Regions from separate parts of the Micromonospora terminaliae genome, predicted to be linked through region 3. Evidence: riboswitches for the same ligand, from Rfam matches in the RefSeq annotation. Region 3 holds a riboswitch; each other region holds the start of a gene.
What was found. Region 3 has a riboswitch for cyclic di-AMP ahead of GCE86_RS12625 (LysM peptidoglycan-binding domain-containing protein). Riboswitches for the same ligand answer to the same signal wherever they lie in the genome.
Positions count from the first base shown of each region.

Region 1: another riboswitch for cyclic di-AMP. It lies ahead of GCE86_RS25985 (C40 family peptidase); the one in region 3 lies ahead of GCE86_RS12625 (LysM peptidoglycan-binding domain-containing protein).
Region 2: another riboswitch for cyclic di-AMP. It lies ahead of GCE86_RS18090 (coiled-coil domain-containing protein); the one in region 3 lies ahead of GCE86_RS12625 (LysM peptidoglycan-binding domain-containing protein).

Region 1 is NZ_CP045309.1:5,637,142-5,641,287, reverse strand. Features, by position in the region: gene GCE86_RS25995 (pyridoxamine 5'-phosphate oxidase family protein) at 1-236, opposite strand, end outside; gene dcd (dCTP deaminase) at 315-893, shown strand; gene GCE86_RS25985 (C40 family peptidase) at 954-1,991, opposite strand; cyclic di-AMP (ydaO/yuaA leader) riboswitch at 2,005-2,140, opposite strand; gene GCE86_RS25980 (N-acetylmuramoyl-L-alanine amidase) at 2,349-4,146, shown strand, end outside.
Region 2 is NZ_CP045309.1:3,989,213-3,993,358, forward strand. Features, by position in the region: gene GCE86_RS18080 (HelD family protein) at 1-1,106, shown strand, start outside; gene GCE86_RS18085 (cation diffusion facilitator family transporter) at 1,194-2,108, shown strand; cyclic di-AMP (ydaO/yuaA leader) riboswitch at 2,252-2,383, shown strand; gene GCE86_RS18090 (coiled-coil domain-containing protein) at 2,388-3,455, shown strand; gene GCE86_RS18095 (hypothetical protein) at 3,551-4,060, shown strand; gene GCE86_RS18100 (SRPBCC family protein) at 4,062-4,146, opposite strand, start outside.
Region 3 is NZ_CP045309.1:2,807,766-2,811,911, reverse strand. Features, by position in the region: gene GCE86_RS12635 (LLM class flavin-dependent oxidoreductase) at 1-235, opposite strand, end outside; gene GCE86_RS12630 (glycoside hydrolase family 3 protein) at 400-2,232, shown strand; cyclic di-AMP (ydaO/yuaA leader) riboswitch at 2,377-2,546, shown strand; gene GCE86_RS12625 (LysM peptidoglycan-binding domain-containing protein) at 2,548-3,204, shown strand; gene GCE86_RS12620 (YbaB/EbfC family nucleoid-associated protein) at 3,322-3,780, shown strand; gene GCE86_RS12615 (M4 family metallopeptidase) at 3,975-4,146, opposite strand, start outside.

The DNA of each region.
Region 1 (4,146 bases), 2.8 Mb from region 3:
AAGGAGTGCAGGGCGTAGCGGCCGTCGCGTTCGAGGTCGCGGCGCTTGGGTGAGTCGATGACGAAGCACCAGAGGCCGTCGTCGGTGAGGACCGGGGAGACCGGGTGCACGCGCGGGCCGCCGTCGGCGCGGACCGTGGCGAGGTAGCCGAAACCCGGCCCGTACTGCTGCAACAGGAGGCGGATCTCGTCGGCGAGTCGGGGCTCGTCGGCGGCGAATTCGGACCAGGAAGCCATGCGGACATTCTATCGAACAGGTGTACGAAGATGTAGTCCGACACGCAGGTCACCCGTACCGGTCGCTATGGTGTTCCGATGCTGCTCTCCGACCGCGACCTGGTCTCCGAGATCAAGGCGGGCACGCTCGCGCTGGAGCCCTTCGAGCCCACGCTGGTGCAGCCGTCCAGCATCGACGTCCGTCTGGACCGCCTGTTCCGCGTCTTCAACAACCATCTCTACACACACATCGACCCGTCCGTGCAGCAGGACGACCTCACCTCGATGGTGGAGGTGGCCGAGGGCCAGCCGTTCGTGCTGCACCCGGGCGAGTTCGTGCTCGCCTCCACGCTGGAGGTGATCTCGCTGGGCGACCAGCTCGCCGGGCGCCTGGAGGGCAAGTCCAGCCTGGGCCGGCTCGGCCTGCTCACCCACTCCACCGCCGGCTTCATCGACCCCGGCTTCTCCGGTCACGTCACGCTGGAACTGTCCAACGTGGCGAACCTGCCGATCACGCTCTGGCCGGGCATGAAGATCGGCCAGCTCTGCATCTTCCGGCTCTCGTCGCCGGCCGAGCACCCGTACGGCTCGGCCGTCTACGGTTCGCGCTACCAGGGGCAGCGCGGCCCCACCCCGAGCCGGTCCTGGCAGAACTGGCGGACCTGGCCGACCCGCTGACCGACCGGCACGCCGGAACGGCGCAGGGACCCCCGCGGCACGGGAGCCCCTGCGGACCGGTCAGCCCGGGCGGCCGTAGCTGTTGATCTGGCCGTCGTCGACGCGCTTCATGGTGATCGGCTTGCCGGACTGGGAGGCGTGCACCACCCAGCCGTCACCGACGTACATACCGACGTGGTGCAGGTCGCTGTAGTAGAAGACGAGATCACCGGCGCGCAGCTCGCTCCGGCTCACCCGCCTGGTCACGTCGTGCTGCTGCCGTGCGTTGTGCGGCAGCGAGACGCCGGCCTTGGCCCAGGCCGCCATGGTGAGGCCGGAGCAGTCGTAGTGGTCCGGCCCGGCGGCGCCCCAGACGTAGATCTTGCCGATCTGGGCGCAGGCGAACTTGACCGCGACGCCGGCCGGGCCACCGGGGTAGCCGGCGGGGCACGGCGCCGGTCGCAGCGGGCCGCCGCCACCGTTGCCGTAGACCTTGAGGCGCAGCTTCTGCAGCTTGGCGATCTCGGCGTCGATCTGCTTCTTCTTGGCCGCGAGCTGGGCCTCGGTGCGCGCCAGCCCGGCGATCATCTCGTCGAGCGGCCGCTTCTTGGCCGCGAGGTCGTCGCGCAGCTCGGCGACGGCGCGTACCTGCTGCTGCTGGCGGTTCGCGAAGCGGTCGAGCAGGGCGAGGCCGTCGACCAGGTCGCTCGGCGACCGGCTGCCCAGCAGGGCGTTGACGGTGGAGAGGTTGTTGTCGCCCTTGTAGGCGTCGGCGGCGAGCCCGCCCACCTGACCGAGGGCGGCGTCCACCCGGGCCTGGAGCGGGGCGATCTGCTTGGCCAGCGCGTCGGCCTGCTTCCGCTTGGCGGCGAGCTGCTCGCGGGTGGCGTTGACCTGTTCGATGATCGGTTCGAGCTTGTTCCAGTCCTCGTCGATCTGGCGCTCGATCTCGGCGACCGACGGGTCGGCGTGTGCCGCCGTGGCGCCGCCGGTCAGGACGACGGCGGTGCCCACCAGAGCGGCGAGGGCGGTGGTGAAGCGGGACCAGCGGGAACGCGGCGCAGCCGTCGAGCGGTCGACCGACCGGCCCGACGGTGGCCGCGGGGCATGGTGTGCCACCGGGCTTCCGTACTCCTTCTTCCTGGCCGCCTACCGGGTTAGCTGACGGGTTCGGGCGGGAAGGGAGCCGCCCTACCGCAGTGGCTGCGGATTCACCCCAGGTACCTGGGTCCCCGGTTCGCCCGCGGGCGACTCGGCGGTGTCGGACCGTCACCACCCGGGATGGACGGTGAAACCGCCGGTCGACGATTGACCAGAGTAGAGAGCGTCGTTATCGTTCCGCAACCCAAAGCGCCGTGACACACCGTACGTGAAGGTTTTCTTCACGAGAGATTACTTGCTGGAAAGGTATTGACCCGGAGGGTGCGCGGGGTGAGGGTGGGGACGCAGTGACCCCCATCCCTGTCTGGAGGTTCGATGCACCTCACACCCCCGCCGTCGGGCAGACGGATGCTGCTGGCAGCCGCTGTCGCGGCTGCCACCGCACTCGTGGCGACCGGATCGGTCGCCGCCGAACCGCTCACCACCCAACCCGCCACCGACCGCCAGGACCAGTACGCCGCCGCCGCGGCGGAGTACGGCGTGCCGCAGAGCGTCCTGCTCGGCGTCTCGTACCTGGAGTCCCGCTGGGACACCCACCCGGGCCAGCCGAGCACCAGCGGCGGCTACGGCCCGATGCACCTCACCGACGCCGAACACGTCCTCGCGACCCCGGCCAGCGGCCACGTCGACGAGGACGAGGACCCGCGGGGCGACGACTCGCGTCCGCTCACCCTCGACCCGGCCGTCGCGGCCGCGCCGACGGAGGACGTGCTGCCGCAGGCCTCCCTGCAGACGCTCGACGCCGCCGCGGCGCTCACCGGCCTCGCCGAGGAGACGCTGCGCACGGACGCCTCCGCGAACATCCGGGGCGGGGCGGCGCTGCTCGCCTCGTACCAGAAGCAGTTGGATGCTCCGGTCGGCGCCGCCACCGACCCGGCGGCCTGGTACGGCGCGGTGGCCCGCTACTCCGGCGCGGACACCGAGGACGCGGCGGCGGCCTTCGCGGACGAGGTCTACGACCAGCTCGGCCTGGGCGCGAGCCGGACCACCGACGACGGCCAGCGGGTGACCCTGGCCGCCACCACGGTGACGCCGGACCAGTCCGGGCTGCACAAGCTGGGCCTGCGCCGCGCCGAGCGGCCGGACGGCCTGGAGTGCCCGGTCCGGCTCGCCTGCGAGTGGATCCCGGCCCCCTACAAGCAGCTCAGCGCGGACCCGGGGGACTACGGCAACCACGACCTCGGGAACCGGCCGGCCCAGCAGAAGATCGAGTACATCGTCATCCACGACACCGAGGGCTACTTCGGCCCGAGCGTGAACCTGGTGAAGGACCCGACCTACCTGGGCTGGCACTACACGCTGCGTTCGGTGGACGGCTACGTCGCCCAGCACATCAAGGCCAAGGACGTCGGCTGGCACGCCGGCAACTGGTACGTCAACGCCAAGTCCATCGGGCTGGAGCACGAGGGCTTCGCCGGGCACGGCACCTGGTACACCGAGGCGATGTACCGGGCCTCGGCCAAGCTGGTCCGGCACCTGGCGCTGAAGTTCCAGATCCCGCTGGACCGGCAGCACATCATCGGCCACGACAACGTGCCCGGCACCACCGCCGGCACCGTGGCCGGCATGCACTGGGACCCGGGCCCGTACTGGGACTGGTCGCACTACTTCGACCTCATGAAGGCGCCGTTCCACTCCACCGGCACGCCGCACACCGGCCTGGTCACCATCGACCCGGACTTCGCCACCAACCAGCCCGCCTTCACCGGTTGCAACCAGCAGCCGCCGGGCGTGCCGAAGCCCACGCCGCCGGCCGCGCCGTGCCCGCTGCGCGGCTCGTCGGCGGTCATCCTGCGGACGGCGCCGAGCGCGACCGCCCCGCTGGTCAACGACCTCGGTCTGCGACCGAACGGCACGCCGGACACCATGTACATCTCCGACCACGGCGCCCGCGCCTCGGCCGGCCAGACGTACGCCCTCGCGGACATCCAGGGTGACTGGACCGCCATCTGGTACCTCAACCAGAAGGCCTGGTTCTACAACCCGGCCTCCGCGCCGACGGCCAAGTGGGCGAACGGCTTCGTGGTGACCCCCAAGGCCGGGAAGACCACCATCCCGGTGTACGGGCGCGCCTACCCCGAGCGGGCGGCCTACCCGGCCGGGGTGCCGTACC
Region 2 (4,146 bases), 1.2 Mb from region 3:
GCCGCAACGAGGTGCGCCGTGCCGCCTTCGACGCGGTCCTGGCGGCGCTCTGGGCGCAGGCCCGGACGCTGCGGATCGGCCGGCTGCCGGAGCAGCCCGCGTTCGAGGACGAGATCATCGAGCGGCCGGAGTTCCGGGAGTTCCTCAAGGCCTGGTGGCCGCGGTTGCACCCGCGCCACGTGCTCGGCTGGCTGGCCCGCCCGGAGCGGCTGCGCCGGTACGCCGGCGGGGTCCTGTCCGGGGCCGAGATCCGGCTGCTGACCGGCGCGTACCGGAGCCTGGACGGCGACGGGCCGACCATCGCCGACGTGGCGCTGCTGGACGAGCTGGACGCGCTGCTGGGCCAGCCGGTGCGGCGGGCGAAGCCGAAGCGGGACCCGTTCCAGCTGGCCGGCGGTGTCCGCGAGCTGAGCACGGCCGCCGACCGGCAGCGGGCCGCCCGGGCCGCCGCGCGGGAACGCCCGGAGGACTACCGCGACTACGCCCACGTGGTGGTCGACGAGTCCCAGGACGTCTCGCCGATGCAGTGGCGGATGATCGGCCGGCGCGGCCGGCTGGCCTCCTGGACGGTCGTGGGCGACCCCGCGCAGACCGCGTGGACGGGCGACCCGCAGGAGCTGGCGCGGGCCCGCGACCAGGCGCTGGGCCGGCGCCGGCGCTACCGGTACGAGCTGACCACCAACTACCGCAACTCCGCGGAGATCTTCGCGGTGGCGGCCGCGGAGATCCGCCGCGTGTACCCCGATCTCGCGCTGCCCACCGCGGTCCGGTCCACCGGGGTGGTGCCGGTCGAGCGCACCGTGCCGGCCGCCGACCTGCCCGCCGCCACGGCGGCCGCGGCCCGGGCGCTGCTGGCGGACGTCGAGGGCACGGTCGGCGTGATCACGCCGGTGCCGCGCCGGGACGAGGTGGCCGGCTGGCTGGGCGACCTGGGCGGCCGGCTCCAGGTGGTGACCAGCCTCCAGGCCAAGGGCATGGAGTACGACGGGGTCGTGCTGGTCGCCCCGAGCGAGATCCGGGCCGATCCGGGGTCGGGCGTGCGCACCCTCTATGTGGCGCTGTCCCGGGCCACCCAGCGGCTCACCACGCTCGACCCGGCCGCCTGACGGCGGCGGATCCGGCGTTCACTTGCACACATAGCGATGTGAGCATAGATTGAGCCCGGCCGGGGTGGCGGACGGGAGGGTGTGTGCGTGGGCGCAGGTCATGACCACAGCGGCGCGGTGGCCAACGCCGCGCAGCGGCACCGTGGCCGGCTGTGGGGCGCGTTCGCGCTGCTCACCGCCCTCATGGTGGTCGAGGCGGTGGCCGCGTTCGCGACCGGCTCGCTGGCCCTGCTCTCCGACGCCGGGCACATGTTCACCGACGTCCTCGGCATCGGCATGGCGCTCGCCGCGATCACCGCGACCCGGCACGCCGACACCGACCCCCAGCGCACCTTCGGGCTCTACCGGCTCGAGGTGCTGGCCGCGCTCGCCAACGCCGTGCTGCTCGGCGCCGTGGCCGTCTACGTCCTCGTCGAGGCGGTACGCCGGTTCGGCGAGCCGCCGGAGGTGCTCGCCGGGCCGATGCTCGCCGTGGCGGTGCTCGGCCTGCTCGCCAACATCGCCGCGTTCGCGCTGCTGCGCGCCGGCGCCCAGGAGAGCATCAACCTGCGCGGGGCGTACCTGGAGGTGCTGGGCGACCTGCTCGGCTCGCTCGGCGTCATCGGGGCCGCCGTGGTCATCGCGCTCACCGACTGGTGGTGGGCCGATCCACTGGTCGCCGTGGCGATCGGGCTCTTCATCCTGCCGCGCACCTGGCGGCTCGGCCGCGCCGCGGTCCGGATCCTCGTGCAGGCCGCTCCCGAACACCTCCAGGTGACCGCCGTGCACGACCGGCTGGCCGCCGTGCCCGGCGTCGCCGAGGTGCACGACCTGCACGTCTGGACGCTCACCTCGGGCATGGAGGTGGCCTCGGCCCACCTGACCATGACCCCGGGCGCCGAGGTCGGCGAGGTGCTGGCCGCCGCGCGGACCGCCCTGCACGAGGACTTCTCGATCGATCACGCCACGTTGCAGATCGAACCCGGAGCGTCGCCGGGAGCCTGCGGCGCAGTCGAGTGGTAATTAGGGCAATCTTAAATCCAAGTGACTATTGTGCACTTGTGCCGGTTTTGCCCGGGACACCGGCTCCGACCTGCGGAGCCGGCCCGGCACAGCGCCGGTAGGCTCGACCGCGGCCTCCGCCGGGCGGCGCACACCGGCGTCCGCGGCGGCCAGCGCCTAATCGCCCGCACGGGCGAGCCGGGGAACCATGTTCGTGGGGTGCATCCGCGTCAGCGGTAGGGATCTTCCGTCCCGAACCCGTCAGCTAACCCGGTCGGCGGCTGACGGAAGGACACGTGAATGCCCCCAGTGGCACCTGTACGACGGACGGTCGCCCGGTTGGCGGCCCTGCTCGTCGCGACGCTCGCCCTCGGCGTCGCGACCGCGCCGGTCTCCCCCGCCTCGGCGGCTCCGGCGACCGGCCTGCTCGCCGCCGCACCCGGCGACGACGAGGGCGGCACCCCGGCGCTTCGCGCCCAGCTCGACGCCGCCAGCAAGGGATGGCTCGAGGCGCGGGCCGCGTTGAACCGCTCGGTGACCCGGCAGCAGCAGCTCACCACGCAGCTCAAGACGATCAACGGCGAGTTGACCGTCCGCGACGCCAAGGTCGGCGAGATCGCCGGGGTGGCGTACCGGGCCGGGCGGCTCGGCACCGCCGCGGCGCTGCTCGGCAGCAGCAGCCCGGAGGGCTTCATGGACCGCGCCGCGGCGCTGGAACAGGTGGCCGCGCACGAGGACCGGGTGCTCCGCGACCTCATCGAGACCCGGGACGAGGCCACCCGCACGCAGACGGCGCTCACCGGCGAGATCCAGGAACAGCGCAAGCAGGTCGCCACGATGGCCAAGCGCAAGCAGCAGGCCGAACGCGCCCTGGAGGTGGCGAACGACCGGGCGTCCAGCAGCGGCGGCGGCAGCGTGCAGGGCACCTCGTCGGCCAACGCCGAGCCGGCCAAGCGCAACGCCGACGGCTCCTGGCCGCCCGAGTCGTGCAGCGTCAACGACCCGACTCCGGCCGACGGCTGCATCACCCCGCGTACGCTGCACGCGCTCCAGCAGGCCCAGGCGGCCGGCTTCACCCGCTACGTCTCCTGCCACCGGCCCAGCGGCTCGGGCGAGCACCCGAAGGGGCGGGCCTGCGACTTCGCCGCGCAGAAGGACGGCTTCGGCGGGGTGGCCAGCGGCGGCGACAAGACGTACGGCAACAACCTGGCCGCCTACTTCATCCGCAACGCCGACGCGCTCGCCGTGCTCTACGTGATCTGGTTCAAGCAGATCTGGCTGCCCAGCAGCGGCTGGAAGGCGTACAGCGGGGGCAACGGGGACCCGTCCAGCGACCACACCAACCACGTGCACCTGTCGGTGTACTGATCGCGCCGGCGGCACCCGGCTACGCCCCACGACGTACGCCGGGTGTCGCCGCGCGGCCCACGACGCGGCGCCCCCACCGGCCGACCATCGGGGGCATGACTCGACTCTCCCCCACCGGGCGCAAGGCCCTGCTGACCCTGCACCTGCTCACCTCGCTGGGGTGGCTCGGCGCCGACCTGGTGCTGCTGGCCCTCGGCGTGGCCGGGTTGCGCGGGGCCGACCCCGAGGTGGTCTATCCGGCGGCCGCGCTGCTGGTCACCTGGCTGTTCGCCCCGCTGAGCGTGCTCGTCTGGCTGGTCGGGCTCGCCAGTGCGCTGTTCACCCCGTGGGGGCTGCTGCGCTGGCGCTGGGTGCTGGTGAAGTTCGCGGTCACCACCGTGGTGGTCGTGCTCGTGCTGTTCCTGCTCACCCCCACGGTCCGGCACCTCGGTGCGCTGGCCGGGGCGGCCGGCACCCACGAGCGCGTCGACCTCGTGGTCGCGCCCACCGTCTCCAGCACGCTGCTGCTCGTCGTCACGGTGCTGTCCACCTACAAGCCGTGGGGCCGGTTGCGGCCGGCCCGGCCGGCGGCCCGGCGACCGGTGGTCGCGGGGCGGCGCGGCTGAGTCAGGCCGCCCCGCCCTCCAGCGTGGCGCCGAGCCGGCTGGCCAGGCCGAGGTGGGCCGCCCGGGCCTGCCGGAACGCGTAGCCG
Region 3 (4,146 bases):
GCAGCGGCAGGTTGAGCACGTTGCCGGCGAGCGTGATCCGGCTGGTGGCGGCGGCCACGAAGGACATCAGCGTCCAGGTGTCCAGGAAGCCGGGCTGGTACGGGTGGTCCTGGAAGGTCACCAGGTCCAGGCCGGCCTGCTCGCAGAGCTTGGCCCGCGCCACCACCTGCTCGGGCCGCCCGGCGCTCGGGGTGAGGAAGCCGCCGAAGGCCAGTTCGTGTCCGTGGTCGCTCATGCCTCGCCGCCTCGTCCCGATCTTGCGCGAACCCTGCCACCGTAGCCCGCGCCGCCGCCCGCCCGCCCGGCGGTTCCGGAACCGGCACGGATTGTTCACAGTCGATGCCCGTGGGCATATGGTGCGGGTGCACGGCCCCAGCGTTCCTCCGGAAGGAGCGACCCGTGATCCCTCACCGCCACCCCCGTCCCCTCGGTCTCGCCGTCCTGCTCGTCGCGGTCACCGCCCTGGCCGCGCCCGCCCCGGCCACCGCGGCCGGCCTGCCGTACCAGGACCCGACGTTGCCCGTCGCCACCCGCGTCGCCGACCTGCTCGCCCGAATGAACCTCGACGAGAAGCTGGGCCAGATGACCCAGGCGGAGCGCGGCGCGGTCACCGCGAGCGACCTCACCACGTACCGGCTCGGCTCGGTCCTCTCCGGCGGCGGCTCCGCGCCCGCGCCGAACACCGCCACGTCCTGGGCCGACATGTACGACGGCTTCCAGCGCGCCGCCCTGGCCACCCCGCTCGGCATCCCGATGATCTACGGCGTCGACGCCGTGCACGGGCACAACAACGTGTACGGGGCGACCATCTTCCCGCACAACATCGGCCTCGGCGCGACCCGCGACCCCGCGCTGGTCCAGCAGATCGGCCAGGCCGTCGCCGAGGAGATCACGGGCACCGGTGTGGACTGGAACTTCGCTCCCTGCCTCTGCGTGGCCCGCAACGACCGGTGGGGCCGCACCTACGAGTCGTTCGGCGAGACCCCGGACCTGCCGGCGAGCATGTCCACCCTGGTCACCGGCCTCCAGGGTGCCAACCTCGGCGGGCCCACGTCGGTGCTCGCCACCGCCAAGCACTACCTCGGCGACGGCGGCACCACCGGCGGCGACGACCAGGGCGACACCCAGCTCAGCGAGGCCGACCTGCGCGCCATCCACCTGCCCCCGTTCCAGGCCGCGGTCCAGCGCGGCGTCGGCTCGGTGATGATCTCCTACAGCAGCTGGAACGGGGTCAAGCTGCACGGCCACCGTTACCTGATCACCGACGTCCTCAAGGGGGAGCTGGGCTTCTCCGGCTTCGTGGTCTCCGACTGGAACGGCATCGACCAGATCGACGGCGCCACCGGCTTCACCGCCGCCGAGGTCAGCGCCGCCGTCAACGCCGGCATCGACATGGTGATGGTGCCGACGGCCTGGAAGAGCTTCCTCAGCACCCTGCGGGCCGAGGTGCAGAACGGACACGTGCCGATGAGCCGGATCGACGACGCCAACCGCCGCATCCTCACGAAGAAGTTCGAGCTGGGCCTCTTCGAGCGGCCGTACACGGATCGGAGCTGGACCTCGACGGTGGGCGGCGCCGCGCACCGCGCGCTGGCCCGCCAGGCCGTCCGCCAGTCCCAGGTGCTGCTCAAGAACGACGGCGGCGTGCTGCCGCTGGCCCGCGACAACAACAAGATCTTCGTGGCGGGGAAGAACGCCGACAACATCGGCAACCAGAGCGGCGGGTGGACGATCTCCTGGCAGGGCTCGTCCGGCGCCGTCACCCCGGGCACCACCATCCTCCAGGGCATCCGCGCGGCGGCCGGTCCGACCACGACGGTCACGTACAACCAGCGCGGCACCGGCATCGACAAGACCTACCGGGCGGCGATCGCGGTGGTCGGCGAGACGCCGTACGCCGAGGGCCAGGGCGACCGCACCGGCAGCATGAGCCTGGACCGCGAGGACCTACGTACCATCACGACGCTGCGCAACTCGGGCGTGCCGGTGATCGTGGTGCTGGTCAGCGGCCGGCCGCTGGACGTGGCCGCCGAGCTGCCACGGTGGAACGCGCTGCTGGCCGCCTGGCTGCCCGGCACGGAGGGCGGCGGCGTGGCCGACGTCCTCTTCGGCGGGTACGCGCCGACCGGCAAACTGCCGATGACCTGGATGAACTCGGTCAGCCAGCAGCCCATCAACGCAGGCGACGGCAAGGTCCCGCTCTTCCCGCAGGGATACGGCCGGACCTACTGAGCCGCCCCTCAATAAGCCCCCTTCGGACGGTCCGCAACTCGAATGGGCCGACCTTCGCTCGGCCGGGTGAAGAACTTCACAAGAAGTGGGCGTTCGGCGCAAAACGTTCCTAACGTCGTTTCCGTTCGCGATCGCGGACACCACGGGCCGGCAACGCCTAATCCCGCCGCCGGCCCGGTGGTACCTGGACCTCGGGCGGGAGCGGGGGACCCACGTTCCTCGGTGCACGACACCTCGGGGTGAAGCCGCCACCGGCGGCCGGGCTCCTCGGCCCGAACCCGACAGCTCACCTCGTCGGCGTGGAGGAAAACTCACATGGCAACTGATCACGTCGCCCGTCACCGCCGGACCGCGCAACGTCGCACCACCGTCGGAGCGCTCGTCGTCGGCGCGGCCACCGGCGCCGCCGCCCTTCTCGGCCCGGCCGCCCCGGCCAGCGCCGCGGGCGTGAACTGGGACGCCGTCGCCCAGTGCGAGTCCGGCGGCAACTGGCACATCAACACCGGCAACGGCTACTACGGCGGGCTCCAGTTCTCCCGGAGCACCTGGAACGGCTACGGCGGCCAGAAGTACGCCAGCCGGGCCGACCTGGCCAGCCGGAGCGAGCAGATCGCCATCGCCGAGAAGGTCCTCGACGGGCAGGGCATCGGCGCCTGGCCGGTCTGCGGCAAGAAGGGCGGCTCCACCAAGAAGTACGCCAGCAAGGACTCGGGCGCGAAGAAGTCCACGAAGAAGGCCACCTCGGAGCGGTCCTCGCACAGCTACCGGCCGACCACCCGCGGCGAGCGGCGCGTCGCGCCGAGCACCGGCGGTGCCGGAAGCTACCTGGTCCGGCCCGGGGACACCCTCTCCGGGATCGCCGCCGCGAAGCACGTCGCCGGGGGTTGGCACGGCCTGTACGAGCGCAACCGGACCGTGGTCGGCGACAACCCGGGCCTCATCTTCCCGGGCCAGCGGCTGCGCCTGCGCTGACGCCATACCGGTGCGCCGCACCACGAAACGCCCGGCCGGGGTTCCCGGCCGGGCGTTCGGCGTCGGGGCCGGTTGCTATCGTCACGGTGCTCGGAAAGACGTGAAGAAAGCGCGGATATGACCAACGATTCGTTCTCCGCGGCCGCGAGCCTCGACGAGCTGCTGACCAGGACGCAGCAGGCGCTGTCCGCCATGCGGTCCCGGGCCGCCGAGCACGCCGACGGCGCGCCGGGCGAGCTGCTCCGGGCCGAGGGCGGCGCGGCCGGCGGCCGGGTCCGTGCCGTCGCCGTCCAGGGTGGCCGGCTGGAGTCCGTCACCGTCGACCCGGAGCTGGCCGGGGAACCCCTGGACGCCCTGTGCGGGCACGTCGTGACGGCCGTGAACGCGGCCCTCACCGAGCTGGACGCCCGGGTGAGCGCCTCGGCCCGGGCCGACGTGGACGCCCTCGCGGCGCGGCTCGGTGCCCTGCCGGAGCAGTCCGCACGGGACATGGAGCGGTTCAGCCGGGCCATGGAGGGCGTGGCGGCCCGGATCCGCCGCGACGGCGCCGGATCCGGCGCGGGCCGCCCGGCCTGACCGCGCCGCGCCCGCGCCGGCGTGTCTCGGGAACGACGAAGCGGCCGGCCGCCTCGGGAACGACGAAGCCGCCGGCCTGTCTCGGGAACGACGAAGCGGCCGGCCGCCTCGGGAACGACGAAGCCGCCGGCCTGTCTCGGGAACGACGAAGCGGCCGGCCGTCGGGAGGACGACGGCCGGCCGCTCCGGTGTGGTCAGCTCAGGGTGACCGCGGTGTCGTCGACGACGAAGGAGGTCTGCAGGGAGCTGTCCTCCACGCCGCTGAACGAGATGGTGGCGGTGGTGCCGGCCAGCGACGAGATGTCGAAGGACCGCTGCACGTAGCCGGTGGCCTTGTTGAGGTTGGAGTAGGTGGCCAGGGTGGTG